One region of the Neorhizobium sp. AL 9.2.2 genome, then DNA from elsewhere that is predicted to be linked to it. Evidence: predicted binding sites of a transcription regulator. Region 1 holds the regulator's gene; the other holds the start of a gene.

What was found. Region 1 encodes HrcA, which represses chaperone genes, less so after heat shock. Its sites were predicted from a motif close to GTTAGCACTCNCNNNNNGNGAGTGCTAAC; they were not measured.
Positions count from the first base shown of each region.
Region 2: groES (co-chaperone GroES) is a predicted target of HrcA. The motif match lies at 2,194-2,222, and genes of this name have one in related genera.

Region 1 covers NZ_JAALXU010000001.1:255,138-269,866, reverse strand. Annotated here, with positions in the region: gene rpoN (RNA polymerase factor sigma-54) at 1-793, shown strand, start outside; gene hpf (ribosome hibernation-promoting factor, HPF/YfiA family) at 1,022-1,594, shown strand; gene ptsN (PTS IIA-like nitrogen regulatory protein PtsN) at 1,656-2,120, shown strand; gene G6K99_RS01385 (hypothetical protein) at 2,260-2,496, shown strand; gene grpE (nucleotide exchange factor GrpE) at 2,569-3,207, opposite strand; gene hrcA (heat-inducible transcriptional repressor HrcA) at 3,297-4,376, opposite strand; gene rph (ribonuclease PH) at 4,510-5,229, shown strand; gene G6K99_RS01365 (VOC family protein) at 5,352-5,756, shown strand; gene rdgB (RdgB/HAM1 family non-canonical purine NTP pyrophosphatase) at 5,765-6,409, shown strand; gene hemW (radical SAM family heme chaperone HemW) at 6,446-7,609, shown strand; gene G6K99_RS01350 (bifunctional 2-polyprenyl-6-hydroxyphenol methylase/3-demethylubiquinol 3-O-methyltransferase UbiG) at 7,610-8,203, opposite strand; gene G6K99_RS01345 (LysE family translocator) at 8,209-8,826, opposite strand; gene dnaA (chromosomal replication initiator protein DnaA) at 8,952-10,520, opposite strand; gene rpsT (30S ribosomal protein S20) at 11,368-11,634, opposite strand; gene mutM (bifunctional DNA-formamidopyrimidine glycosylase/DNA-(apurinic or apyrimidinic site) lyase) at 11,915-12,793, opposite strand; gene ubiE (bifunctional demethylmenaquinone methyltransferase/2-methoxy-6-polyprenyl-1,4-benzoquinol methylase UbiE) at 12,921-13,697, shown strand; gene ubiB (2-polyprenylphenol 6-hydroxylase) at 13,702-14,729, shown strand, end outside.
Region 2 covers NZ_JAALXU010000001.1:666,763-681,491, reverse strand. Annotated here, with positions in the region: gene G6K99_RS03235 (TIGR01459 family HAD-type hydrolase) at 1-625, opposite strand, end outside; gene chrA (chromate efflux transporter) at 771-2,120, opposite strand; gene groES (co-chaperone GroES) at 2,279-2,575, shown strand; gene groL (chaperonin GroEL) at 2,635-4,281, shown strand; gene G6K99_RS03215 (methyl-accepting chemotaxis protein) at 4,521-6,455, shown strand; gene G6K99_RS03210 (hypothetical protein) at 6,574-6,894, opposite strand; gene G6K99_RS03205 (DoxX family protein) at 7,162-7,608, shown strand; gene G6K99_RS03200 (class I SAM-dependent methyltransferase) at 7,680-8,297, opposite strand; gene hisG (ATP phosphoribosyltransferase) at 8,297-8,992, opposite strand; gene G6K99_RS03190 (ATP phosphoribosyltransferase regulatory subunit) at 8,992-10,107, opposite strand; gene hisS (histidine--tRNA ligase) at 10,307-11,995, opposite strand; gene G6K99_RS03180 (DUF6290 family protein) at 12,143-12,373, shown strand; gene G6K99_RS03175 (hypothetical protein) at 12,407-13,159, shown strand; gene G6K99_RS03170 (DUF305 domain-containing protein) at 13,199-13,573, shown strand; gene G6K99_RS03165 (HAD family hydrolase) at 13,634-14,338, shown strand; gene G6K99_RS03160 (DNA-3-methyladenine glycosylase I) at 14,325-14,729, opposite strand, start outside.

The DNA of each region.
Region 1 (14,729 bases):
CAAGCGTGACTTTGCGTCTCTGCGCAAGATCTGCGGCGTGGACGACGAAGATCTGATCGACATGATGGCTGAAATCCGCAAGCTCAACCCGAAGCCGGGTGCGGGCTTCGAGGGCGGGTTCTCGCAGTCTATCTCACCTGATGTCGTGGTCCGGCCATCGCTTGATGGTGGATGGAACGTCGAACTCAATCCCGATACCCTGCCGCGCGTTTTGGTCAACCACACCTATTTCAACACGGTCTCCAAACACTGCCCGAAGAACGGCGAAGATCACAATTTTCTGTCGGACTGCATGCAGACGGCGAACTGGCTCGCCCGCAGCCTCGACCAGCGCGCCAAGACGATCATGAAAGTGGCAAGCGAGATCGTACGCCAGCAGGATGCCTTCCTGCTGCACGGCGTCGATCACCTGCGACCGCTCAACCTGAAGACGGTGGCAGAGGCCATCAAGATGCACGAATCCACCGTCAGCCGCGTCACCTCCAACAAGTATGTGCTGACGCCACGCGGCCTGTTCGAACTGAAATACTTCTTCACAGTGTCGATCGGCTCGGCGGAAGAGGGTGGAGACACCCATTCGGCCGAATCGGTGCGGCATCGCATCCGATTGTTGATTTCTCAGGAGCTGCCGAGTGCCGTCCTTTCGGATGACGACATTGTCATCAGCCTCAAACAGGGCGGTGTCGAACTTGCGCGCCGGACGGTGGCGAAATATCGCGAGGCGATGAACATTCCGTCATCGGTGCAACGCAGGCGGGAAAAGCGCGCCATCGCGAAACTGGCAGCGTTCTAGCCTCACATATCGAGGGCAGTCATAGGCGACCCGGTATTCGCCACACGTGCCGCACAGATTGACATTCCGTTAATGGCAGTTTAGAGACCCGCCGCAACCTGACCGGGCGACACGGGATCTAAACCAATTCCCAAACCAATTTGGCCCTGCCATTCGTGAACCGCTTGGATCAAGAGGCCGGTTGGCGTAGACTGGAACATGCAAGTCACGACAATAAGGAGTAACTCCATGAGTGTGCGTGTATCCGGTAAACATATGGAAATCGGCGACTCGTTTCGACAGAAGATCGAGGACCACATCGGCGGTGCAGTGACCAAATACTTCGACGGGGGGTATTCGGGTCAGGTGATCGTCGAGAAGTCCGGCTCGCGTTTTTCGGCAGATTGCAAGGTGCATCTCGATACCGGGATCGTCCTGCATGCGGCCGGAGAAGCGAATGATCCACAGGCAAGTTTCGATGCTGCAGCGGAGCGGATCGAAAAACGCCTTCGTCGCTACAAGCGTCGACTGAAGGACCATCACGCCGGCAATCACGCGAACGGTTTTTCCGAAGTGGCTTACACGGTCATGGACCGGGTACCGGATGAAGAAGACGACGTGCCAGACGATTTCGCACCGACAATCGTTGCGGAAAGCACGAAGCAGTTGATGACCATGTCCGTTGCGACCGCCGTGATGGCGCTCGACATGACGGACGAACCGGTCCTGTTGTTCCGCAGCCCTGGAAAGGAGCTGAACATCGTGTACCGGCGCAATGACGGAAATATCGGTTGGATCGATTCCACCGGTATGAAGAACTAAAAACTCTCGGGAGAGCGCCTTTGGCGCTCTCTTCGCCCTTCGCGGCAAAAGGATGATAAGAATGGCTTTGGCGGATTTGCTGCAGCAAGATGCGATTGTTCCTGCCCTTAAAGTGACCTCCAAGAAGCAGCTTCTTCAGGAACTTGCTGTGAAAGCGGCCAAGCTGACGGGTGTTCCCGAGCGGGAGATCTTCGACGTCATCCTGCAACGGGAGCGGCTGGGGTCGACGGGCGTTGGCCACGGCATTGCCATCCCACATGGCAAGCTCAGCAGCATATCGTCCATCAAGGGCGTGTTCGCCCGCCTGGAATCGCCGATCGACTTCGAAGCGCTTGATGACGAGCCGGTCGATCTTGTCTTCCTGCTGCTCGCCCCAGAGGGCGCCGGCGCCGACCACTTGAAGGCGCTTTCGCGTATTGCCCGCGTATTGCGCGATCAGGATCTCGTTGCCAAGCTTCGCAAGACCGATTCCGCGTCGGCAATCTACGCCTTTCTGAATGCAGAACAGGCAAACCACGCCGCCTGAGGCGGCTTTATACTCCTTTTCTATAGAGTAAAGCCGCCCGCTCGCCCTCGAATGGAGCGGCTAATCTTGTTTTCGAGCCCTCTTTAGAATTGCCTTTTGTCAAATACGCCACATGTCTTTCCCGTTGAAGGAGATAGACATGAATGACGACATACGTGCCAGGATCGCTGCGAATGACAGACTGCTCAAGGCGGTTATCATCCTGCTGGCGATCAAGGATCCCCATCTTCTCGATGAGCTCGATGCAATCTTCAAAATTGCCGATGGTCAGGAGGGACTGATCGGCGATGCGGACAAGAAGACCCGAGCCCATCTCAATTCGGAACTGGCCCTGATCCGTTCCCTGGCGCATGTTTCGCTGGATACGACGCACTGATCCTTACCCGCGGTCGCCAAACGCAAATGGGCGCCCGAGGCGCCCATTTTTCTTGGAAAGGCTCTGAGGAGCTCAGTCCTTCTTGTCTTCAGCCGCCGCTGCTTCAACCTTCGGGCCGCCCTTGGCGACGCCGACCATGGCCGGGCGCAAGACGCGTTCGCCAATAATGAAGCCGGCCTGGACGACCTGCATGACAGTGTTGTTGGGTACGTCCGCATTCGGGATCTCGAACATGGCCTGATGGAAGTTCGGATCGAACTTCTCGCCTTCGGCATCGATCTTCTTGACGCCGTGCCGCTCGAGTGTCGACAGCATGCCACGCTCGGTCATTTCGACGCCTTCAAGCAGGCTCGTCAGCGTCGCATCGGCTCCGGCACGCTTGTCTGCCGGAACAGTGTCGAGCGCGCGGCGCAGATTGTCCGAGACGGCCAGCATGTCGCGGGCAAAGCCCGAGACGGCGTAGGACTTGGCATCCTTTACTTCACGCTCGGTGCGGCGGCGAAGGTTGTCCATCTCTGCAGCAAGCCGCATGAAACGGTCGCGCAAATCGGAATTTTCAGCCTTGAGCACATCGATCGGATCGGGCTCCTGCGCGAAGAAGGCTTCCCCTGCGCTCTGATCGGCGGCGTCTTCGAGAGCGGATGCTACGGCTTCCGCCGTGTTTTCGACAGCAGCTGCGTCAGGTCCGTTCTTCTTGGTTTCGTCGGTCATGACGGTCTCCGGTGCGTATTGGAATCTGGAAGGGTGGTTGCGCCCGATATCGAGGTTCGGGGCGAAAAAATCAAGGGCTTGGGAACATCCTAGCGGGATAGCCTTGCAAGCAGCTGCGCCGTGTAATCCACCATGGGCACAATGCGCGAGTAATTCAGCCGGGTTGGGCCGATCACGCCGACCGCGCCGACGATGCGTTCCTCGCCATCACGATAGGGCGCAACGATGAGCGAGGAGCCGGATAGAGAGAACAGTTTGTTTTCCGAACCGATAAAGATCCGCACGCCCGGCCCCTTTTCGGCAAGGTCGAGGATCTCGATCAGGCTGTCCTTCTTTTCGAGATCGTCAAACAGCAGACGCAGCCGATCGAGATCGCTGACGTCAGCCAGACCTTCCAGAAGGTTTGCCCGACCGCGCACAATGAGCTGGCCCGGCTTTCCGTCCTCCTGATCACCCGACCAGAAAGCCAGACCTCGTTCCACCAGATCATGTGACAGCGTGTGAAGCTCGCTTGCGACCTGTTCCTTCAGCATTTTCATCTGGCCGCGGAATTCCGGCAGCGTCTGGCCGGCGAGATGCGCGTTGAGGAAATTTGCGGCCTCGCCGAGCTGCGACGAGGTCACGCCTGCGGGCAGGTCGATAATCCGGTTCTCCACCTGATTATGATCGCCAACAAGGACGGCCAGCGCCTTGGTGGGCTCCAGGCGGATGAACTCGACATGTTTGAGGACGGGATCGTTCTTGGCGGTGATGACGATGCCGGCGCCGCGCGAGACGCCAGACAGCATCAGGCTTGCATCGGCCATCAGGTTTTCGAGCGTCTGATCGCGATCCGGCGGACGGATCTGCCGGTCGATGCTGGCGCGGTCTTCTTCCGAGAGATTGCCGACCTGCATGAAGGCATCGACAAAGAACCGCAGCCCTGTCTGGGTCGGCATGCGGCCTGCACTGATATGCGGCGAGTAGATGAGGCCGAGCTCTTCCAGATCGCTCATGACATTGCGCACGGAGGCTGGCGACAGCGACATGGGCAGAAGTCGCGACAGATTGCGCGAACCGACCGGCTCGCCGGATTCCAGATAGCTTTCCACGATGCGGCGAAAGATTTCCCGCGAACGATCATCAAGCACGGAGCCGTTGTCGCGACCCGTCAGTCCCGGAAATACCATTGGCCCCTTTACCATGCTGCTGATCTCATCTCCCAGATATAGTCGCTCACTTGCGCATCCGCAAAAGGGAAATTCTTTGCAAATGACGGCTCCGAGCCTTAGAAGGCGGAAACAATAATTTAGGGAGTGACGGATGCGGCCTTCAGGCAGACAGACAAATCAGATGCGCAAGATTTCGTTCGAGCGCAATTTCTCCAAGCATGCCGAGGGCTCCTGTCTCGTCAAGTTCGGCGATACCCATGTTCTGTGCACCGCAAGCCTTGAAGAAAAGACACCGCCGTGGCTGCGCAATTCCGGCAAGGGCTGGGTCACCGCCGAATACGGAATGCTGCCGCGCGCCACCGGCGACCGGATGAAGCGCGAGGCTGCGACCGGCAAGCAGGGTGGCCGTACCCAGGAAATCCAGCGCCTGATCGGCCGTTCGCTGCGCGCCGTGGTCGACCTTTCCGCGCTTGGCGAAAAGCAGATCACCATCGACTGCGACGTGATCCAGGCCGATGGCGGCACCCGCACGGCGGCCATTACCGGTGGCTGGCTGGCGCTGTATGATTGCCTGAAATGGATGGACACCCGCTCGATGATCAAGCTCGACAAGGTTCTGAAAGACCATGTCGCGGCGATCTCGTGCGGCATCTTTGCAAGCCAGCCGGTCATAGATCTCGACTACCTCGAGGATTCCGCCGCCGAGACAGACGCGAATTTCGTCATGACGGGTAGCGGCGGCATCGTCGAGATTCAGGGCACGGCCGAGGGTGCTCCCTTCAGCCAGGAGGAATTCCTCAACCTTTTGTCGCTGGCACAGGACGGCACCCGGGAACTGGTAGCTCTGCAGAAGCAGGCGATCGGCGGCTGATTTCAACGCTGGCTGATCCAAGAGTTGCGAGGGGCAGTCTTCCTTTCCGGAGAGACTACCTCTCGATCGAACCTCTCCCCCGCCTTCATGGCGGGGCAGCATCAGACAAGGGAGCGACTGTTTTGATCGACGGCATTCTCGAAACAGCGCTCTATGTCGATGATCTCGATGCGGCGGAAGCCTTTTACGGTGAACTGCTCGGGCTTGAACGGGTGTTGCGGGCCGGCGATCGCCACGTGTTTTACCGATGCGGACCCGACATCCTCCTAATCTTCAATCGCGCCGAGACTCTGAAGCCGCCACCTGATGATGCGCTGCCGGTTCCCCCGCATGGCACGACAGGCCCGGGGCATGTGTGCTTTCGTATGGACGGGCCGGCGATTGACAGAATGGTCGAAAAGCTCAACAAGGCGGGCATCGTGATTGAAAGCGATTTTCGCTGGCCGACCGGCGCCCGATCCATCTATTTCCGTGACCCGGCCGGCAACAGCCTGGAATGCGCAGAGCCGAGGCTCTGGAATCTATAGGAACCTTCATGCGCAAGCTTGAGACGAAAACGATCGTCGTTGCCAGCCACAATGCCGGCAAGATCCGTGAGATTGCCGAATTGATCGGTCCGTTCGGCTTTTCGGCAAAGTCCGCAGCCGAACTGAAGTTCGAGGAACCGGATGAGACCGGCACGACATTCGAGGAAAATGCGGCGATCAAGGCGCTTGCGTCTGCCAAGGCGTCCGGCCTGCCCGCCCTTTCCGACGATAGCGGCATCGTCATCGATGCGCTGGACGGTGCTCCCGGTGTCTATACCGCCAACTGGGCCGAGCGCGAGGATGGCAGCCGCGATTTCGCGATGGCGATGCAGAAGGTGGAAGACGCGCTGCAGGAAAAGGGTGCGACCAAGCCCGACAAGCGCAGCTGCCGTTTTGTGAGCGTTCTCTGCCTTGCCTGGCCGGATGGCCACACCGAACTCTTCCGCGGCGATGTCGAAGGCGTTGTCGCCTGGCCGCCGCGTGGTGATGCCGGTTTCGGTTACGACCCGATCTTCCAGCCGGAAGGGCACGAGACCACGTTTGGTGAAATGACCAGCGAGGAAAAGCACGGCTGGAAGCCCGGCGATGAACATGCGCTTTCGCACCGGGCGCGCGCGTTCAAGCTGTTCGTTGAAACCTGCCTGGAGGCCTGATCCCCATTGAACGCCGTCGCTCCCCTTTTTCCCGGCATGCTGCTACCCGACACGGGTGAGCCGGGCTTCGGCGTTTACGTGCACTGGCCGTTTTGCGCGGCCAAATGCCCCTATTGCGATTTCAACAGCCATGTCCGCCACCAGCCCGTGGATCAGCTCCGCTACACCGCCGCGTTTCTGAAAGAGATGGAAACGATGCGGAAGATGAGCGGGCCGAAGACGGTCACGAGCATCTTTCTGGGCGGCGGTACGCCTTCGCTGATGGATCCTTCAACCGTCGGGGCGATCCTCAACGGGATCGCGCAGCACTGGCATGTGCCTGACGGGATCGAGATCACGATGGAGGCCAATCCTTCCAGCGTCGAGGCTGAGCGCTTTCGCGGCTATAGGGCTGCCGGCATCAACCGGGTCTCGATGGGCGTGCAGGCTCTCAACGATACGGATCTCAAATTCCTCGGCCGCCTGCATGACGTGGCAGACGCGCTGAAGGCGATCAAGCTGGCGCGCGAGATCTTTCCGCGCATGTCGTTCGACCTGATCTACGCCCGTCCCAAGCAGACCGTGGAGGCCTGGGAAGCGGAGCTGAAGCAGGCCATTTCCTATGCCGTCGATCACCTTTCCCTCTATCAGCTGACGATCGAGGAAGGCACGCCGTTCTACGGCCTGCACAAGGCCGGCAAACTGATCGTTCCAGATGATGAGCAGTCGGCGCTGCTCTACGAGGCGACGCAGGAGATCACGGCCGCGCATGGCATGCCGGCCTACGAGGTTTCCAACCACGCCAAGCCGGGTGCTGAAAGCCGGCACAACCTGACCTACTGGCGCTATGGCGACTATGCCGGCATCGGCCCCGGTGCGCATGGTCGCCTGACGCGGGGACGCGACAAGATCGCCACCGCCACCGAGCGACGTCCGGAGACGTGGCTGGACCAGGTCGAGACACAAGGCCACGGCATGGTCGACCAGGAACTGCTAGGCTTCGACGAGCAGGCGGACGAGTTGCTTCTGATGGGACTGCGCCTGACCGAAGGCGTCGACCTGGCGCGCTGGCAGGAGCTTTCCGGCCGCGATCCGGACCCGGTCCGCGAAGAGCGGCTTCTGGAACACGGCTTTATCGAGCGGCTGGGAAATTCCAGGCTGCGCTGCACGCCGTCCGGCATGCTGATCCTCGATGCTGTCGTTGCCGACCTCGCCTGCTGACTAGGCCTTCACCGCCGTCACATGCAGCCATTCGGTCGGCCGGTCATCATAGCCGCTGCCGTCGTTCGTGCTTATCTCGAGCGATGACCACGTGACGGTCCTGTAGGCCTGTTCGAGCCAGGGCCGCGACGGGTTGTTGTAATAGCGACCTATCGCATCCGTCATCTCTTCCTCGCCGGTCTTATAGCTTGCGTAGAAAATGCCGCCAGGGCGCAGCGCCCGGTGGATGCGGGCAAGGATATCGGCGAGATCATTTCTCGGCGTGTGCAAAAGGCAGGCATTGGCCCAGACGCCACTATAGGCAGCAACGCTGTCGATATCCCCGAAGCGCAGTAGCGCGACTCTACGCCACAGACGGCGCGAGGCTTGCTCTGCCATTTCCGCAACGCCATCCGTCGGGGTGACGTCAAAGCCGCGTTCAATCATGAAACCGCTGTCGCGGCCATTGCCGCAGCCAAGTTCCAGAACTCGGGCACCCGGAGAGAGGCGGGAGAGAAATGCTTCCAGCCGGATCTCGTTCGCCTTTTCCCGATAACCGGCATAGGCCTTCGCATTGTCGGCGTAGAAGCGGAGGGTCTGATCGTGTTCCGCCATGGCTCTTACTTCTGTGACAGGAGAAGCTTGGTGCCGAAGCCGACGAAGACGGTGGCAACGCCGAGGTCGATCTTCTGCTTGGCCTTGAGATAGGCGCTCGCTACCCGCGGATGGGTGATCAGGCCGACCAGAAACGTATAGTAACAGGCCGAAACCGCGACCATGACAGCGATTGCCGCTAGCCCGTAGAGAAACGGCGTGCCCGCCGGCATGGTAGCGGCAAACAGCGAGGCAACGAAGAGAGCCGATTTCGGGTTGGCGAGGTTGGTCGCAAGCCCCAGTCGGTAAGCCTTCCTCAGCGGTATCTCGCGTTCTGTGGGGGCAAATTCGGGTGTTGTCCGGGCCTTCCGGACATCCATGAAGACGCGCAGGCCGAGCCATACGAGATAAAGACCGCCGACGATCTTCAGCGCGACATAGGCGAAGGGAGCTGCCTGAAACAGGGCATTGATCCCGAGCCAGCCCGCAAAGCCCCACAGGCATGTTCCGGTAATCGTTCCCATGGCTGCCGTAATGGCAACCTTGCGCGGTGCTGTGAGGCAATAGCGGATCACCAGCAGCGTATTTGGCCCGGGGGTAATGCAGGCGACAGCCCAGATGGTCGCCACGGATAAAAGAAACACGACACGCTCCTCGCACACCAGAAAGATTGGTGTGCGCCAGAAGCCAAATCCCGTCAACGCCCGGACAAACAAAAACCGGCTCTCATCCGATGGGTAAGAGCCGGCTTCGGTCGGTCAGTCGATGATCACAGATTGTTTTCGTTGATCAGGCGCTTCAGAAGCTCGACCTCGTGGCTGAGCTTGCTGTCGCCCGAGATCAGGTCCTCGATCTTGCGAACCGCATGCAGCACGGTCGTATGGTCGCGGCCACCAAACCGACGGCCGATTTCCGGGAAGGAGCGCGGCGTCATGGTTTTCGAGAGGTACATGGCGACCTGGCGCGGCTTGACGATGACGCGGGTGCGGCGGTTGGAGACCAGTTCCTGCCGCGAGACGTTGTAATGGCGTGCCACGACGCGCTGGATATCCTCGATCCGGACGCGCCTTGCTTCCCCGGCGCCGACCAGATGGGCGAGAAGCTCGTCGACGCGCTCGATCGAGAGGTTCGGCTCAAACGAGCGACGGAACAGCAGCTGGTTGAACGCGCCTTCCAGTTCGCGACCGGTGCTGACGACGCTGCGTGCGACGTGATCGAGAATTTCGTGCGGGATATCGAGCGATGGATCATCCTGCTGGGCAGCCGCGAGACGACCTTTGAGCATTTCCATGCGCATATCGTAATCCGGCGTCTCGACCTCAATGGCCACGCCGCCCTGCAGACGCGAGCGAACCCGCGGATCGAGCGATTCCAGTTCCCAAGGCGCGCGGTCGGCAGCAACCACGACCTGCTTGGCGCTGTCGAGCAGCATGTTGAGCAGATGGCAGAATTCGTTCTGGATCATCTTGCCCTGCAGGAACTGCATGTCGTCGATGATCAACAGATCGATATGGCGCAGGCTGTCCTTGAGCGTCAGGGCATCATTGTCGCGGATCGCGGTTGCGAAACGCCACATGAAATATTCGGCGGTGAGATAGACCACGCGCGGCATGCGGGGGCTGCCGACGGCGGCGTTGGCGATGGCCTGCAGAAGGTGGGTCTTGCCGAGACCGACACCGGAATGAATAAACAGCGGGTTGAAACGCACGGCACCGGCACCGGCTTCCGCAATCGTCTTGGCAGCGGCAAGCGCCACGCGGTTCGAGGCGCCTTCAACGAACGTGTCGAACGTATAACGGCTGTCGAGTGGCGAACCGAACAACGGGCCGGGCTGCGAGGACTGGCGAACCGGGGTGGACGCGGCCGTCGGGAACGTGGCGATCTTGCCGATCTCACGCGGTGCAGACGGGCGTTGCGACGCGACAGGTGCCGGGGCATCCGAGCCAATGACGCCGTCCTGGACATCCGATACCGGCTTTGCAGCGCGGGTTGCCGTGCGGACCAGGATCTCCACCTTGAGGATCTCGGCATCTTCCGCCTGGAAGATCGACGTGATCAGATCAAGATAACGGTTGTTGATCCAAGACTTCAGAAACGTCGTGGGCACCGTGAGCCTGACGACACTCTTCGAGACGGTGTGAAGCTTAAGTCTTGCAAACCAGCTTGCGTAAACATCCTGGCCGACCTGTGCTTTAAGACGCACACTGAACCGCTCGAAAAGAGCATCATGCTTCATAACTGGTGTTTCCCCTGCCGCCTGTGCGCAAACGGAATCAAACGCCTGTCGTGCATTGCCCCCGTTGCCGGTTGCACGAGCCGATACGTTATTCATTTGCATTATTCGCCGCCTTTTCCATAGGAGCCCGGCGGTTCTGTTTCCCGCCAGGACACATTCTTTTTAACTACGTCCGACAGCCCGTCTCCGCGAGGAAACGATGACTGCCCTTCCCCATCGATTAAAGTTCCAGGCCAACCGCCCGGACCATCAAAGATCGATCCGGATCACCTCGTCTGATCCAGACCTGCGGGAGCCAACCCGCAACTCAGCGCACGCTCCATCCTCGTTATGAAGAGCCGCTGACTTCCCAATGCCTTCTTCCGACTCCCCAGTCGGCCCCGTCACGCATAAGTTCAGCTGTTGCCGGAAAAGCCAATTTCCGGCTTGCAACCATCGGTTAAATAAGGAAACGAGAAAAACATCTCGCCGCAAGCTGCTTAAAGTCCCCGGGCCGCTCGGTGTCGAGCGGTTGTCGGCAGGCTCTAGGAGTGAACTCCATGCCTCTCGCTAAAAGCCATTTAGGCAGGATCAAATGGCAAGATCAATGATGAATTTTACGCAAAATCCGAGCGCGACCGTTGACTCTCTGGGCGCGATTTGAATGGCCGGAGGGTTGCGGAGAAGAATCCCAGTTGAATCAATGGGATTCAAAATCCATCTATTTCTGATGGTACGATTCAGAGAAAAAATAAAAAAAACCTTGACTCAGAAAGCAGGCGGCGGGTTGGCGGAATTGCCGCCAGACTCGGGCAGACCTCTCATAAGCCTTTGTAATTCATCGGGAAAATCTGTCACGCACCTGACACGTAACCGTTACTGAGCCGGTTAACGAAGTACAAAGGACCGAGAATCACAAAAAGCCCGGTCGACCGACCAGGCTTTTGATGCATGCACGCTAAAGGTGATATTAGGCGGAGAGTGCCTTGACGCGAGCTGCCAGGCGCGAGACCTTGCGGGACGCCGTGTTGCTGTGAAGGACGCCCTTCGTTGCAGCGCGTGCGATTTCCGGCTGAGCTGCCTTCAGAGCAGCAGCAGCGACGGATACGTCACCCGTTGCGATCGCTTCTTCAACCTTGCGGATAAAGCCACGAACGCGCGAGCGGCGGGACTTGTTGACTGCGGTACGGCTAGCGATCTTGCGGGTCGCTTTTTTCGCCGAAGTTGTATTGGCCATATCATGCCTCTCTACGAATTCGAACCAAAACTCCGCCGTTGCCGCGTAGGTCCTGCGACCATCAATCCAGCAATTCGGGAGCAATAGAGGAAGCCGTCGATCAGGCTTTCCCAACTGTGGGCGGGCATATAACCGGTATAGCGCGCCTCGTCAACGCGGATTCGCATGAAGGGTGCCGCTGAATTTGCCGTTTGGCGAAGTCCCGCGTCCTTTTCGCGACCATAACCCCTCCCACTCTCCTTATAGGGACGCGCCTTCAAACATCGCCTGCAACGGCTGATCACTTCTGGCAGCGCGGGCAGTAGAAGGTGGAGCGGCCGGCTTGGGTGATACGAGCAACGGTGCCGCCGCAGCCCGGCGTGCGGCAGGGCTTATCCTCCTGGTCATAGACAGAGAAGGAATGCTGGAAATAGCCAAGCGAGCCGTCCGTCTGGATATGGTCGCGCAGAGACGAGCCGCCGGCTGCAATCGCATCGGCAATGACAGCGCGGATCGCTTCCGTCAGCAGCACCAGCTCCTTCTTCGGCCGGCCCTTGGGCGTGACGATGCTGCCCGCTGCCCTCTTCGGCGACAGGTGCGCGCGCCACAGCGCTTCGCAGACATAGATATTGCCGAGACCGGCGATCACGGTCTGATCGAGCAGCGTGCTCTTCAATGGCTGCGCCTTGCCGGAAAACCGCTTGCCGAGATACTCCGCATCGAGCGCGTTGCCGGTCGGCTCCGGACCGAGTTGCGCAAATGCCGGGTAGAGATCGAGCTCGCTGCGCTTTGCCAGATGCAGGAAGCCGAAACGGCGCGGATCATTATAGATGACCTTCAATGTCTCGTTGCCACGCTCCAGATGAAAGACGACGTGGTCATGCTTCTCGTCCTTGGAGCGCGGATGATGAAATGTGCCAAGCGCCTCTTCCTCGACCCTGAACGAGCCGGACATGCCGAGATGGGCAATGATGGTGAGATCGTCTTCGAGGTCGATCAGCAGGTATTTGGCGCGTCTTCCCAGCGCGATGATCTGCCGGCCTTCGACTGCGGCGACAAGATTTTCCGGGAACGGAAAGCGCAGATCGGTGCGGTTCAGCTGCAGCCTTGCAAGCTTTGCTCCCTCCATGGCCGGAGAAAGGCCGCGACGAACGGTTTCGACCTCTGGCAATTCGGGCATGGTCTACCTAACTTCCTGTTTCAACGATGCCGCCGGTGCTCTATAGACCGGTCGGTAATCCACCACATAGCGTCCGGAAACCGGTTTCGCTATGGTCCGCCTGGATAGAGACACCGAGGAGCTGCCCATGACCGAAGCCCGCACCCGCGCCGAAGGCGGAATGGAAACCTCCTATGGCTTCCGCCAGGTGGCCGATGGGGAAAAGCAGGGCCTCGTCAACGACGTGTTCCACAAGGTCGCCAAGCGCTACGACGTGATGAACGACGTCATGTCGGCCGGCATGCACCGGGTGTGGAAGGACGCGATGATTACCGCGCTCAATCCGCGCAAGGATGCAAGCTACCGGACGCTGGATGTGGCCGGCGGCACCGGCGACGTCGCATTCCGCATCGTCGAGGCGTCGGGCCTCAAGGCCCATACGACGGTGCTCGATATCAATGGCTCGATGCTGGCCGTGGGTGCCGAGCGGGCGCAGAAGAAAAAGCTGTCTGGCAATCTCGATTTCATCGAGGCGAATGCAGAATCCCTGCCATTCGAGGACAATTCCTTCGACGCCTATACTGTCGCCTTCGGGATCCGCAACGTTCCGCGCATGGACGTGGCGCTGTCTGAAGCCTTTCGCGTGCTGAAGCGTGGCGGACGGTTGCTGGTTCTGGAATTTTCGGAAGTGGAGCTTCCGCTGCTCGACAAGTTCTATGACGAGTGGTCGTTCCGGGCGATCCCGCGCTTCGGCAAGATGATCACCGGTGATTCCGAGCCCTACCAGTATCTGGTGGAATCGATCCGCAAATTCCCCAACCAGGAGAATTTCGCAGCGATGATCCGGACTGCCGGTTTTTCGCGTGTGAGCTACACCAATTATACCGGCGGGATAGCAGCCCTGCATTCCGGCTGGAAGCTCTGAAGCGATGAGCACGATCGGCGCTTATTTCCGGCTCGCCCGCGTCGGCTGGGTTCTTGTCCGCGAAGGCGTGGTTTCGGCCCTGCCGACCCACGACCTGCCGCCGGCCGTCGGTATTCTCAAGTCCATGCTCGAGCCGCTCACCCGTTTCAGGGCGAAGAAGCAGCCCCGCAGCGAAAGGCTGACCCGCGCCGTGGGAAGGCTTGGTCCTTCCTATGTGAAGATCGGCCAATTTCTCGCCACCCGCCCGGATGTCGTCGGCGTCGACTGGGCCGTCGATCTTGCCATGCTGCAGGACCGGATGGCCTTCTTCCCCACGGATGCTGCCAAAACCGCCGTCGAGACCTCGCTTGGCCGCCCGATCAGTGATCTCTACACATCGTTCGAAGAGCCGATTGCGGCCGCCTCGATCGCGCAGGTGCACCCGGCCGAAGTGAACGGCAAAAAGATGGCCGTGAAAGTGGTGCGCCCCGGCGTGCGCCAGCGTTTCGCAAATGACATCGAAGGCATGTATGTGGTTGCCCGCATGCAGGAACGCCTGATGCCCTCCAGCCGCCGGCTTCGCCCGATTGAGGTGACGCGGACGCTGGAACAGACGACCAAGATGGAAATGGACCTGCGCCTGGAGGCTGCAGCCCTTTCCGAGATTGCCGAAAACACGGCGGACGACCCAGGTTTCCGCGTGCCTGAAGTGGACTGGGAACGGACCGGCCGCGACGTCATCACCATGGAGTGGATCGACGGCGCCAAGATGAACGACGTCCCGGCGCTGAGGGCTGCCGGCCACGATCTGGAAAAGCTCGCAGAAGTGCTGATCCAGTCCTTCCTGCGTCACACGCTTCGCGACGGCTTCTTCCATGCCGACATGCATCCCGGCAACCTCTTCGTCGAGCGGGACGGTACGATCGTCGCCGTCGACATGGGGATCACCGGACGGCTGGGCAAAAAGGAACGACGCTTCCTCGCCGAAATCCTCTACGGCTTTATTACCCGCGACTATATGCGTGTCGCCGAGGTGCATTTCGAAGCGGGCTA
Region 2 (14,729 bases), 410 kb from region 1:
GGCGGGCAATCGAGAGCGCCTCGTCGTAGATCGGCTTGTGCGGCTTGCCGGCGACGCGGACCTGGCCACCGAGCTGCTCGTAATAGGCGGCGACCGCACCGGCGCACGGAATGATCCGGTGACCGCGTTCGACCACCAGATCCGGGTTCGCGCAGATCATCGGCACGTCGCGGTTGATGAAGGTGGTCAGCATCTGGGTATAGTCTTCGGGCACTTCCTTCTCGTCGTCGAAGAAGCCGGTGCAGACGACGCAATCGGCGTCGGCTTCAGAAACGATCTCGATACCCAGTCCATCGAAGAAGTTGAGGTCGCGTTCAGGCCCCAGCAGAAACACCTTCTTCGGGCCTTCGGCGACCAGATGGCGGGTTACATCGCCTGAGGTGACGATCCGGTCGTAGCTGTCGTCCGGCACGCCGAGATGCTTCATCTGCTCGATAACGCCAGGTGCGGGGCGCGGCGAGTTAGTGATCAGCACGACAGTGGCGCCGGCTTCTCTGGCGGCGGCGAGCGCCGTGCAGGAATGCTGGAAGGCTTCGACACCGTTATGGACCACGCCCCAGACATCCGAAAGCACGACATCGTAGCCCTCGATCACGTCGTTCAAATTCTGGATGCGCTTTGCCATGTCAAAAGTTCCTGCCGGTTTTGCCTGCTCGATTAGGAGGCTGACATCGCAAACCGTCGGCGAGATTACAAGGGACAAGGCGGTGAAAGGCGCCGCTGCGAGGCAGAACCCGGCAAAACTTCATATTTTTGCAATGGTCCGATCCTCACTGGATCAGAACGATCTGGGCGAGAAAACCGGCCGCCGCGCTGATGGCGAGCACCGGCACCATGCCGAGCTTCAGGACGAACAGCATGACGGCGGAGGCTGCGAATAGCATCATCGCGACGGGATCGAGGCTGGACCAGACCGGGACGGAGAGGCCAAATCCGATGGGCGCGAAGAGATCGACGTGGCGAACTTCCTTGAACAGAACGTGCAGGCCGAACCAGATCGCGAGGTTGAGGATGACGCCGACGACCGCGGCGGTGATGGCAGACAGCGCGCCGGATAAAAGGCCGTTGCCGCGCAGGCGCTCGATCAGGGGCGCGCCCGCAAAGATGAAGACGAAGCTCGGCACGAAGGTTGCCCAGGCAACAAGCAGTCCGCCGACAATCCCGCCCGTGACGGGGCCGAGACCGGACGCTTCCCGGAAGCCGACGAGAAAGCCGACGAAGGACAGAACCAGCACGAGCGGGCCCGGCGTCGTTTCCGCAAGCGCCAGTCCGTCGAGCATCTCGCCCGGCTTCAGCCAGCCGTAATCGGCGACTGCGACCTGCGCCACATAGGCCAAAACCGCATAGGCGCCGCCGAAGGTGACCAGTGCCATCTTGGAGAAAAACGCGAACAGGCTTGAGAGGCTTTCCGGCGCATCGAAGGCCCAGAGCGCCAGAACAGGCGACTGCCAGACGAGGATCCAGAATACGAGCGTCGCGATCGTGCGGCCGACACCAAGTGTTTTCGCGCCGGGAGGACTGTCCTCTTTGGCGACGCTGTCTTGCGGTTGCTGCGCCCCTGCCCGCGTCATCAGATAGCCTGCGAGACCGGCCGCGAACACGACGAGCGGAAACGGCAGGCTGAAGAAGAACAGGGCGATGAAGGCAGCGGCCGCGACGCCACGCAGGAAGGTAGTTTTCAGCGTGCGGCGCCCGAGGCGGATCACGGCTTCCACCACGATTGCAAGGACCGCCGCCTTCAGGCCGAAGAACAGGCCGGCAAGCCATGTCGCATCCTGATAGAGGACGTAAGCTGCTGAGAGACCGAGAATGATGGCAAGGCCGGGAAGCACGAAAAGCAGGCCCGAAACGATACCGCCGCGCACGCCGAACAGCAGCCAGCCGATATAGGTTGCCAGTTGCTGCGCTTCCGGACCGGGCAGCAGCATGCAGTAGTTGAGGGCGTGCAGAAACCGCTCTTCCGAGAGCCAGCGTCTTTCTTCCACCAAAGTCTTGTGCATCATGCCGATCTGTCCGGCAGGCCCTCCGAAACTGAGAGCTCCGATCCGGGCAAACACGGCCACGAGCTCACGAAAGCTCGGCGCTGCGCCCGGGTTTTGGTCGTTAAGCGTATTCTGCATGGCCGCTCCCTGAGCCCTGAATTTTTCAAGCCCGTTCTTGACTCAGCTCGCAGCCATCCTTATTTCGGGTCTCGTTAGCACTCTCGATAGATGAGTGCTAAACGTCACTCCGCGGGTCCTTGAGACCCGTCCATGTCATTTGATCGAGGGATTAGACAATGACAAGCACCAATTTTCGCCCCCTGCACGACCGCGTTGTAGTCAAGCGCGTCGAGTCTGAAGAAAAGACCAAGGGCGGCATCATCATTCCCGATACCGCCAAGGAAAAGCCAGCTGAAGGCGAAATCATCGCCGTTGGTCCTGGCGCCCGCGACGAAAGCGGCAAGCAGGTTGCACTCGACGTCAAGGTCGGCGACCGCGTTCTGTTCGGCAAGTGGTCGGGCACCGAAGTCAAGCTCGATGGCGTCGACCTTCTGATCATGAAGGAAGCCGACATCATGGGCATCATCGGCTGATTTTAGCCGACTGCTCTTCTTCCAATATTTGCTGACACCCCTTTTCAGGAGTTCCCAACATGGCAGCTAAAGAAATCAAGTTTGGCCGCACCGCGCGCGAAAAGATGCTTCACGGCGTCGATATCCTCGCTGACGCAGTGAAGGTCACGCTCGGCCCAAAGGGTCGTAACGTCATCATCGACAAGTCCTTCGGCGCTCCGCGCATCACCAAGGACGGTGTTTCGGTCGCCAAGGAAATCGAACTTGAAGACAAGTTCGAAAACATGGGCGCCCAGATGGTCCGCGAAGTTGCTTCGAAGACCAACGACATCGCCGGCGACGGCACAACGACTGCTACCGTTCTTGCACAGGCCATCGTTCGCGAAGGCAACAAGGCAGTGGCCGCCGGCATGAACCCGATGGACCTGAAGCGCGGCATCGATCTCGCCGTTGCAGAAGTCGTCAAGGATCTCCAGGCCAACGCCAAGAAGATCTCGACTTCGGAAGAAGTTGCACAGGTCGGCACGATTTCGGCAAACGGCGACGCACAGGTCGGCCGTGACATTGCTGAAGCCATGCAGAAGGTCGGCAACGAAGGTGTTATCACCGTCGAAGAAGCCAAGACCGCTGAAACCGAACTCGAAGTCGTCGAAGGCATGCAGTTCGACCGCGGCTACCTGTCGCCTTACTTCGTGACCAACCCGGAAAAGATGGTCGCCGATCTCGACGACGCTTACATCCTTCTGCACGAAAAGAAGCTTTCGAACCTTCAGGCCATGCTGCCTGTTCTCGAAGCTGTCGTTCAGACCGGCAAGCCGCTCCTGATCATCGCTGAAGACGTCGAAGGCGAAGCTCTTGCAACGCTCGTCGTCAACAAGCTGCGTGGCGGCCTGAAGATTGCTGCCGTCAAGGCTCCTGGCTTCGGCGACCGCCGCAAGGCCATGCTGGAAGACATCGCCATCCTGACGGGCGGCACTGTCATCTCCGAAGACCTCGGCATCAAGCTCGAAACCGTAACGCTCGACATGCTCGGCCGTTCGAAGAAGGTCTCGATCACCAAGGAAAACACGACGATCGTCGACGGCGCCGGTCAGAAGACCGACATCGAAGGCCGCGTTGCACAGATCAAGGCACAGATCGAAGAAACTTCTTCGGACTACGACCGCGAAAAGCTGCAGGAACGTCTTGCCAAGCTCGCTGGCGGCGTTGCCGTCATCCGCGTCGGCGGCTCCACGGAGATCGAAGTCAAGGAACGCAAGGACCGCATCGACGACGCGCTCAACGCGACGCGCGCTGCCGTTCAGGAAGGCATCGTCCCAGGCGGCGGTACCGCACTCCTGCGCGCTTCGACCAAGATCACCTCCAAGGGCGCGAACGACGACCAGGAAGCCGGCATCAACATCGTCCGCAAGGCGCTGCAGTCGCTGGTTCGCCAGATCGCAACCAACGCTGGTGACGAAGCTTCGATCGTTGTCGGCAAGATCCTCGACGGCGACAGCGACAACTTCGGCTACAACGCCCAGACGTCGGAATATGGCGACATGATCGCCATGGGTATCGTCGACCCGGTCAAGGTCGTTCGCACGGCTCTGCAGAACGCAGCTTCGGTTGCTTCGCTGCTGATCACCACCGAAGCCATGATTGCCGAACTTCCTAAGAAGGAATCGGCTGGCGGCGGCATGGGCGGCGGCGGCATGGGCGGCATGGGCGGAATGGACATGATGTGATCAGGCCGTAAGGTCTGCACATCTGATCCTTCAGGTTCAGTGTTTCGGAAAGGGCGTCGGGCAACCGGCGCCCTTTCTGCTATTGAGGCATACGGCATGCATAGCATTTCCCCCTCTGAACTTACCGAACGACAAGGACTGATAATTTTTATTCGTATAAAATAGTAATTCGGCAGTGACGCTCTTCTAAGCAACTTCACATTAACTGCGCTTAATCAAACACCAACGCGCAGGTTGCCATGAAGCACGTATCTTTGATCGGTAAATTTCTGACGCTCATGTCGTTCTTCGGCATATTCGTCGTCGCAACTGCCTTCTACAGCAGCAACAGCATTCGAACGCTGGATAGCGAGTATGGCGGGCTTCTCCAGCAGGAAAGCCTGGCAACTTTGGCAATTGCACGCGCCAATCGCTACATGCAGACCGGGCACGCTGCCGCTGGCGACCTGCTTGTGTCGCGCACTGACGAAGAGAACGCGAGCAGTCTTGCGGCGTTTGAAAAAGCCAAATCCTCTTTTGGTGGCTGGATGGACAAGGCGATGGCGGCCCTTCCCGCTAATGCCAAGCTGGCGCCGATCAAGGCGGAAGGTTTGAGCGTTCTCAATGACGCTTGCGGCCCTGTGGTTCAGGCCGCAGCTCAGGCCACGGACGAGGCTGCCGTGCTGGCGTCTCAGGAAGCCTTCATGAGGGACTGCAAGCCGAAGTTTGCGGCCGTTACCGAAAAACTCACGGTGGTGACCGACGAAGTGATGACAGCTGCAAATCAGGAAAGCGAAAATCTCAGCGCCAGTGCGAAGACAACCATCTACGCCACTTTCGGCGCCGTTATCGGAGGTCTCGCCCTCGTGCTCGTCGCAGGCTTCTTCCTGATCCGTGCCTGGCTTGCACGACCCATCCAGCACTTGCAGCGCACGATGCTGACCCTTGCAAACGGGGATCTGTCGGCGCTGGTGGCCGGCGCGGACCGCCGCGACGAGGTCGGCAGCATGGCCAAGGCCTTGCAGGTGTTCAAGGACAATGCTCTGCGCAGCAAGGAAATGGAGCATGAAGCCGAGCTGAACCGTACGACCCAGGAAGCGGACCGTGTCCGCAACGCGGAGAGCGAACGCCAACGCAGCGAGGCGATGGCCGAGGCGACCAATGGTCTGGCGGAAGGCCTCAAGCGGCTCTCGGCCGGAGACCTCACCTTCCAGTTGGACCGGGCTTTCGCCGCAGACTTCGAAGGCTTGCGAGCGGATTTCAACGACTCGGTCGCCAAGCTGCGCGACACGCTCCACTCCGTCGCCAACGCCACCAACGCGATCGACGGCGGATCCCGCGAACTCAGCCAGAGCGCCGGCGACCTGTCGAAACGTACCGAACAGCAGGCCGCCTCGCTCGAAGAGACAGCTGCAGCGCTCGACCAGATCACGGCCAATGTCAGCACCTCCACCAGTCGCACGGAGGAAGCCCGGTCGATGGCGATCGAAGCCAATCAATCGGCTGCCCAGTCCGGCGCCGTCGTTGCAAAAGCGGTCGATGCGATGCAGCGGATCGAACAGTCTTCCTCGCAGATCTCCAACATCATCGGCGTGATCGACGAAATCGCCTTCCAGACCAACCTTCTCGCCCTCAATGCGGGCGTTGAGGCGGCGCGCGCCGGTGAAGCCGGCAAGGGCTTTGCGGTGGTTGCCCAGGAAGTGCGCGAGCTCGCGCAGCGCTCCGCGCAGGCGGCAAAGGAGATCAAGGACCTGATCCGGAACTCGGCGTCCGAAGTCAAGAATGGCGTCGAACTGGTGAGCGCCACAGGCACTGCGCTTCAGGTGATCCAGAATCATGTCGTGGCGATCAATTCGCAGCTCGATGCGATTGCCACGTCCGCAAAGGAACAGTCGGTCGGCCTGTCGGAAGTCAATGTCGCCGTCAACCAGATGGACCAGGTAACCCAGCAGAACGCCGCGATGGTGGAAGAAGCAACGGCGGCAAGCGCTGCGCTTGCCCAGGAAGCCCAGCGACTGCGCGAGCTCGTCGGTCGGTTCAACACCGAAGGCGACCGCGGGATGTCCGCATCGGTCCGCGTTGCCGATCACGCAACCGCCCGCGCCACCCCCTCGCCGGCACGCACCCTCGCCAAGAAGGTTGCGTCGGCCTTCGGTTCGCTAGCGCCAGCCGCCTCTAACTGGGAAGAGTTCTGATCGACCACATTGACGAACCGAAAGGGCGGTCTCCGGGCCGCCTTTTTTCGTTTCGCGCCCATAAAAAAACCGCCCGGCAGAGCCGGACGGTCGAGGGTCGTTGCAAGTGCCGCGCGGCTTAGTACATCGTGCGGCGGTTGTTGTTCTTGCGGTAGATGTTGCGCGACGCGTTGTTCTGGCGGCGCTCGATCTCGCGGCGCTCGCGCGGGGTGATTACGCCATCGCGGGCTGCGCGGTTCTGGGCGCGATCGATGCGGTTCTGCTGGCGAGCGATGTTGCGAAGCTCCTGCGGCGTCAGTTTGCCGGTGACGGCACCGCGGTAGATCCGGTTTTCCTGCCGGTTTTCGCGGCTTTCGCTGCGGTATGTCTGCGCAAAGCTCGGCACTGCAAATGCAGACGCCATGACGAGTGCGAGCGTGGTGATGGCGATCTTCTTCATATCTTCCTCCTAGTTCGAGGTCGAACTCAATGTGAGAACGACCCGATGGTAGGTGCCAAACGGTGAACCCCGGCTGAAGGTTGCGTTCACCTTCGCTTGCATATGCGGTTTTTTGCACATTCTAAAATGGCCTTGATCGTTCACTTTTATGAGACAAACAGTCTCCGATCGTTCATCTTTCGCGTTTGGCAGAAAGGGGTAATGTCCGGTTCAAGAATTCACACGCGGCGGGGAGAAAGATCCAGCGCCGCAACCCGGAGACTTCCCATGTCCAGCACCAACAACATCATCATTCTCGTCGCACGCATTCTTCTGTCGTTCATGTTCATCTTTGCCGGCTTCGGCAAGCTGGCCGATCCTGCAGGCACTGCCGGCATGATAGCAGGCGCCGGCATGCCGGCTGCAACCGCCCTTGCCTATCTCGCCGGCCTGTTCGAATTCGTTGCCGGTCTTGCCGTTCTCGTCGGCTTCCAGACCAAGATCGCCGGCTGGGCCATCGCCCTGTTCTGCATCTTCACCGGCGTGATGTTCCATTCGGGCACCGTTGCCGTTCCCGGCTGGCCGGATGCCGCTCTCGGCTGGATCAACACGCTGAACGGCATCATGCTGATGAAGAACGTGACCCTTGCCGGCGCCTACATCCTGCTCGCCACCTACGGCCCAGGTCTCTACTCGGTCGACGCTCGCCGCGGCAAGGTTGCAATCGCAGCCTAACCTCTAAAGCGTTCCCTGCCATGAAGGCCCGCCAGTCAACTGACTGGTGGGCTTTTTTTATTCTGGAATTGCTATGATGTCCGGCGGCGGATGTTCTTTGCCAGCCAGACGGTTGCGCCACCGCATTGCGGATCCTGGGCGACGCTCGCCACCACCTCGAAGCCGTTTCTCGTGAGGAGCGCTTCGTATTCCTCCGGTGACAGGCTGGCGTGGTAAAGCGGTTCACCGCCGAACTCCCCCATCGCCTCTCCTTCGAAATGGCCGGCGGTAAACATCAGCGCCGCACCGGGGCCAGCGAGTGCTGCAAAGCGCGGGAACATGGCGCGCTGGTCCTGCGGGTTGAGGTGGAAGAAGCTGTGCCAGGCGATGATGCCATCGAACTTGGTCGGCTGGTAGAACTTGCGCATGTCGGCAACGATCCAGGCGCGGCCCGGAAACCGTTCGCGGGCAAGCCCGATCAGCGTTTCCGACGTATCGACGCCGGTGAGGCGAAGATTGCGGCGGATCAGATCTGCCGCAATCGGTTCCGCTGCACCGCAGCCGAGATCGAGCACGTGACCGCGCGGCGGCATGGTGGCCGCAAACCTGTCGAGCCACGGTCGCTCGAACAGGGTCTTGCCGCGCAGCTTGTCGAAGGCAGCTGCGTGGCGTTCGTAGAGCCCGATGATATTGGCGTCTTCGCCGGCCATCAGAGCGCGTTGCGCACGGCATCGACGATATGCGCGATGCGCGGATCGCTCTCATGCGCGGATTTGCGTGCTCTCACGAGGCAGGCCTGCGACTTCAGGATGACGCCATCCGACAGGATCTTCAAGTGGTTGGCGCGCAGTGTCGAGCCGGTCGAGGTGATATCGACGATGATATCGGCCTGTCCCGCCGCCGGTGCGCCTTCCGTGGCGCCGAGGCTTTCGACGATGCGGTAAAGCTGAATGCCGTGCTGCGACGAGAAATGCTGCTGGGTGAGCCGCCAGTATTTCGTGGCGATCTGCAACCGCCGACCGTGGCGCGCGCGAAAATCGGCGGCGACATCGCCGAGATCGGCCATGGTATCGACGTCAAGCCAGATCTCCGGAACGGCGACGACCACATCCGCATGGCCGAAACCGAGGCGGGCGACGATCTCGACCTGCCTGTCTGCATCGACCAGGCCTTCGCGCACGAGATCCTCGCCGGTGACGCCGAAATCGACGGCGCCGGCGCCGAGTTCACGGGCGATCTCGGAGGCCGAGAGAAAGGCGATCTCGATATCCTCATGGCCTTCGACGCGACCGCGATAGGAGCGATCATTGCCGACGGCGACGATGGGAAGGCCGGCGCGCTCGAAGATTTCAGAGGCGTCGTCCTTCATGCGGCCCTTGGAGGGCAAAGCGATGGTAATGGTCATCAGCGCGCCCTCGCCTGTTCGATCCGGTCGAGCCACAGCGAGAAGCCGACAGCCGGAATGTCGTCGACGGCGCCGAGCAGCGTCAGCAGCCGATCGAAGCGACCGCCGCCGACCAGAACCGCGTCCGACCCCTTTTGCGTGACCTCGAAGACGAGGCCGGTGTAATAATCGAGCGGACGACCGAAGGCAGCGCGATAGGTGATGCGCGACGGGTCCATGCCGAGATCCTGAAGCGCTGCAACGCGGGCTTCGAATTCGGAAAGCGCGTGGCCGAACGACAGGCCTGCGGCATCTGCAAAACCGGCAAGGGCGGCGGCGGCTTCCGAAAGCGGCAGTTCCAGCGACAGGAACTCGCTGAGCAGAAGAAGTGCCGCGCCATCCAGCCGGGTTTCGGCCAGCGCCAGCTTTTCCGTCAGCCGGGCTGCGATCTCGCGCGGCGAGCGGCTGGCATTGGTGGAATAGCCGGTGTCCTGCATGGTCCGGTCGATATGGTCGATCAGCGCCGCCTCGTCCTTGCGCAAGAGATCGGCAAGTTCCGGCGACAGGCCTGCAACCGGATGCGGGGTGGCGAGCGTCAGCAGCAGTTGCTTCAGAAGCGCGGTATTGCCGAAGGCCTGGATCAGCCGCTTCTGCCAGCCGAGCGGCAGGCCGAGCGAGCGCACGACCGCTTCGAACACGGTCTGGTCGCCGAGCGTCACGGTGAGCGCGCGGCCTGGAAGCAGGCTCGCGATGATTTCGACGGCATCGGTGACGGCACGGGCATCGGCGCTCGCGACGTTCTTTTCGCCCAGATCCTCGATGCCGGCCTGGTAGAATTCGTTGTCCCCGTCACGACGCTGGCGAAACACTTCGCCGAGATAGCAATAGCGCCGCGGCGTGCCGGTGGCGGTTTCGATGTGGCGCAGGCAGACGGGAATGGTGAATTCCGGCCGCAGACACAGGCTTTCGCCGCGCTCGCTTTCAGTGAGGAAGATGCGACGGCGCAGATCCTCGCCGGCCATGTCGAGAAACGGTGCTGCCGGCTGGATCACCGGCGTATCGATGCGGGCCGCACCGCGACCGGCAAATTCATCGAGAAGGCGACCGGAGAATTCCGGCATGTTGATCAGCGGCATGGGACGACTCCTGCGATGGAGGAGAAAGTCCCCCTCTGGGCTGCCGCCCATCTCCCCCACAAGGGGGGAGAAAACTCGGGGCGGTCGCCGATCTCACCAGCGAGGCGCAGCGGGACATCCGACGCCGGCGTTACGCACCAACGCGCTCCCTCCCCCTTGTGGGGAGGGTTGGGGAGGGGAAAAGCCACCGTCACAGACATCATTCGCCCTTCGCCCGCCTGCGGTCTTCGGCCTGGGCTGCCAGGATTTCCTGCACCTTGGTGACGAGATCGGTTTCTGCGACCGTATCCTGGGCGACGCGGGCTTCGCGCCATTCGGCATTGTCGGTGATCTCGCCGGAGAGGCGCTTGCCCTCGAACAGGTCCTTCAGCTGCACGACACCCTCGGCGCGCTCGTCGCCGCCCTGGATGATGGCGATCGGGCAGCCTCTGCGGTCGGCATATTTCAGCTGGTTGCCGAATTTCTTCCAGTTGCCCTGGTACATTTCAGCGCGAATGCCGGCTTGGCGGAGATCCTGCGTGAATTTTTGGTAGCGTCCCATGCTCTCGACATCACCATCCATGACGGTGACGAGGACGGGTGCGACCACCTCATCCTGGCCGAGCTTGCCAAGGTTCTTCAGCGCCGTCAGCAGCCGCGAGACGCCGATGGAGAAACCGGTGGCCGGCACCGGCTGGCCCATGAAGCGCGACACGAGACCATCATAACGACCACCGCCGCCGACCGAGCCGAAGACGACCTTTTCGCCTTTTTCGTTGGTGACGTCGAAGGTGAGCTCGGCTTCGTAAACAGGACCGGTGTAGTATTCGAGGCCGCGGACGACGGAGGGGTCGATGCGGATGCGGTCCGGGCCGTAACCGGCGGCAAGGAACATCCTGGCCATGTTAAACAGCTCGTTGTTACCTTCTACAGCCGATGGGATAGAACTCATGTCTGCTCTCGCCAACGCGAAGACAGACTGGATCAGCCCCAATGCTGAAGCGGCCGGCTTACCAACCGTTTCAACAATATCTTGCACCCTATCTGCGGTAGTTTCCGAGGACTTTAGTGCATCATATTCTCCAACCGAAACTAGTCTAATTTCCGGCTTATTTGGATCATCAGTTGCAATGGCAACAGTCACGAATCCGTCAGGTTGCGGTAGGAATAGCGCAAGCAATGCTTGAATCTGATAATCAAGAAGCCCAGCACCCTTAGTGAAATCGCCACTCTCATCCTTGCGGCCTGCACCCAGCAACAGTGCAACGCCCTCAGGGCCGAACTTATCAAGCTTATCGATGGCGCGCAGCACGTTCAGCCGCTGGCCGGCCTTGTCGTCGCCGCCGAGGCCGATCGCCTCCATGACGCCATCCAAAACCTTGCGGTTGTTCACCCGGATCACGTAATCGCCGCGCTTGATGCCGAGCGCTTCCATCGTGTCGGCCATCATCATGCACATTTCGGCATCGGCCTGGACGCCGGGTGCGCCGACCGTATCGGCGTCGAACTGCATGAACTGGCGGAAGCGGCCGGGACCTGGCTTTTCGTTGCGGAACACGTAGCCGGCGCGGTAGGTGCGGAACGGCAGCTGGATCTCGTTGAAGTTTTCCGCGACATGGCGGGCGAGCGGCGCGGTCAGATCGTAGCGCAGCGACATCCACTGTTCGTCATCGTCCTGCAGCGAGAAGACGCCTTCGTTGGGACGGTCGCTGTCGGGCAGGAACTTGCCGAGCGCATCGGTATATTCAAACAGCGGCGTCTCGAGCGGATCGAAGCCGTAGCGTTCGTAGACCTCGCGGATTTTTCCGACCATCTCGTTGGTGGCGTGGATATCGGCGCTCGAACGATCGACAAAGCCGCGCGGCAGGCGGGCCTTCAGTTTCTGGGGCTTCTTTTGTTTGTCGCTCATGATCGATATTCCATTGCCTTCGGGCCTTCGGGAAAGGCCGGATTAGTGTGCGGTTTCTTAGAGGATGACAGCCGGAGCGGCAAGGGCGGCGGCTGGCGAACAGGCTAGAGCAGTGGTATATATTGCGCCACCACAGGGGTTACGGCCATGGACAAGCGCGTCACGATCGAAATCCCGGATGAAATGCTGAAGCTTGTCGAAGGTTACGCCGCAGAGGCCGGCTCTGCGCCGGACGTCTATATCCGAGACGTCATCGAGCAGCATCTTGAGAATATGTACGATATCGCAGCCGGGCAAGCCGCCATGGAACGTCTCCAAGCCGGTGAGAAAACCTACACCTGGGACGAGATGGAGCGCGAGCTTGGCCTGAATGCTTGACAGAACTGGGAGCCAGGCCTCTATCGCTCACCCATGATCCTCGAAGCGCTCCATTACACCGCGACCCTGCCGGTCACGCCAGCCGAATTCCGGCCGTTCATCCGGTCATCAGTCAATCTCTGGTCGCGTGCCAGACGTTGCGCCGACGCCTGGGCACCGCATGAGGAGAATTGCAAGACGTTCATTCGCGAGACTATCGCGGACATGAAGCAGCGGCGGACCGTCGTCGTGCTTGGCTCCGGTCTGTTGCGCGACGTGCCGATCGAGGATCTGGCGAAGGGTTTCGATACGGTCGTTCTGGTCGATCTGGTGCATCTCGCCTCCGTGCGGCTGCGGATGCTTGCGGGCAGATACCGGAATGTGCGGCTGATTTCGCGCAATCTCTCCGATCTCGACAAGGCACTTGCCGGCGACGTGCCGGAGCCTTTGGCGTTTCTGCGGCAGGTGCCGTATCTCGATCTCGTCGTCTCGGCCAACATCCTGTCTCAGATCGGCGTCGGTGCGAGGCGGCAGCTTGAGGAGATGAGGCACCCGGAGCCGGATGCCATCGTTGCCAAGCTTGTCAGCGCGCATCTGGACGGGATCTCCGCCCTGCCCTGCCGCCAGATCCTGTTGACCGATACCGCCTATAGAATTGTCGATCGGCAGGGAGAGGTTCTGGAGACAACGGATCTTCTGGCCGGCCTTACGCCGCCGCAGGCGGTCCGAGCCTGGTGCTGGCCGGTCGCGCCCTATGGCGAACTTGGCCGTGAGTATCAGGCTGTCCATGATGTGATCGCGCGGTAGCTTGATTTGCGCGAAGCTGCGTTTTAGCTTTGGTGCATGATGACACGCACGCTCCCCATCGCCGCCGCCGTTCTTGCCCTTTCCTTCAGCCTGGCCGTTGCGCAGGACATGAAGGGGCATGACCATTCCTCGACAAAGCCGCAGGGACAGACGGACACAAGCCCGTCTACGAAGGCCTACAAGGATGCGGCTGCAAAAATGCACAGCGACATGTCGCTGAACTATTCCGGCGATGCAGATGTCGATTTCGCGCGCGGCATGATCGCTCACCACCAAGGCGCGATCGATATGGCCAAGGTCGAGCTGGAACACGGCAAGGACCCTGACCTGCGCAAGCTGGCTGAAGAGATCATCAAGGCGCAGGAAAAGGAAATTGCCGAGATGCAGGCATGGCTGAAGGCGAAGGGACAGTAAGCTTCGAAGCTTGTCCAACGTCGCATCCTTCCGTATCTTGACGGTCTGGAGGCTAGTGACATGCGCCCGATTACCGCAATCGGTTTTGATGCCGACGACACGCTCTGGCAGAACGAACAATACTACCGCCTGACGGAACGGCACTTCCAGAAGCTGCTTGGTGATTTTGGCGATGGCGCCGATATTTCCGCGCGACTGCTGGAGGCCGAGAAGCGCAATCTCGGATATTATGGTTTCGGCATCAAGGGCTTTACCCTGTCGATGATCGAAACCGCGATCGAAGTGACGGACGGCAACGTACCATCCCGCACCATCGGCGAAATCCTCGATATCGGCCGGGAGCTGCTGCGCCACCCGGTCGAGGCGCTGCCGCATGTGGAAGAAACGCTAAGATCGCTGAACGGCCATTATCTGCTGGTGCTGATTACCAAGGGCGACCTGTTCGACCAGGAACGCAAGCTGGCGCAATCGGGCCTCGGTGATTTCTTCGACGCGGTGGAGATCGTTTCGGACAAGACGGCCACCACCTATCGGCGCATTTTCCAAAAATTGGCCGACGGGCCTGAACGGGCGATGATGGTGGGCAACTCGCTCAAGTCGGATATCGTGCCGGCCATCGCCGCGGGATCCTGGGGCGTTTACGTGCCGCATGCCCTGACCTGGGTCCTGGAACATGTGGATGCGCCGACCGAAGCGCCGCGTTTCCGCAAGATCGAGAACCTTGGCGAGTTGCAGCGGGTCCTTACCGAAGTCATGGCCGTTTGAAATTCAGCCGTGCCTGCGCGACCTCCGGCTGGCAGAAACAGCCCTCGAAATGATCGTTGACGAGGCCCATGGCCTGCATGAAGGCATAGACGGTTGTCGGGCCAACGAAGGTCCAGCCGCGCTTCTTGAGCACCTTGGACAGTGTGACGGAGACTGGCGTCGTGGGGTTGGCGCATAGCGTGGCGAGATCCATGATCGCGGGTCGGTCTTCCTCGCGGGGTTCGAAACTCCAGAAGAATTTGGCGAGGGTGCCAAACTCATCGCGCATCTCGACGGCGCGCTTGGCATTGTTGATGGTGGACACGATCTTGCCGCGATGGCGGATGATGCCCGCATCGAGCACCAGTCGTTCGACATCGTCTGGACCGAACTGCGCCACGGTGTCGAAATC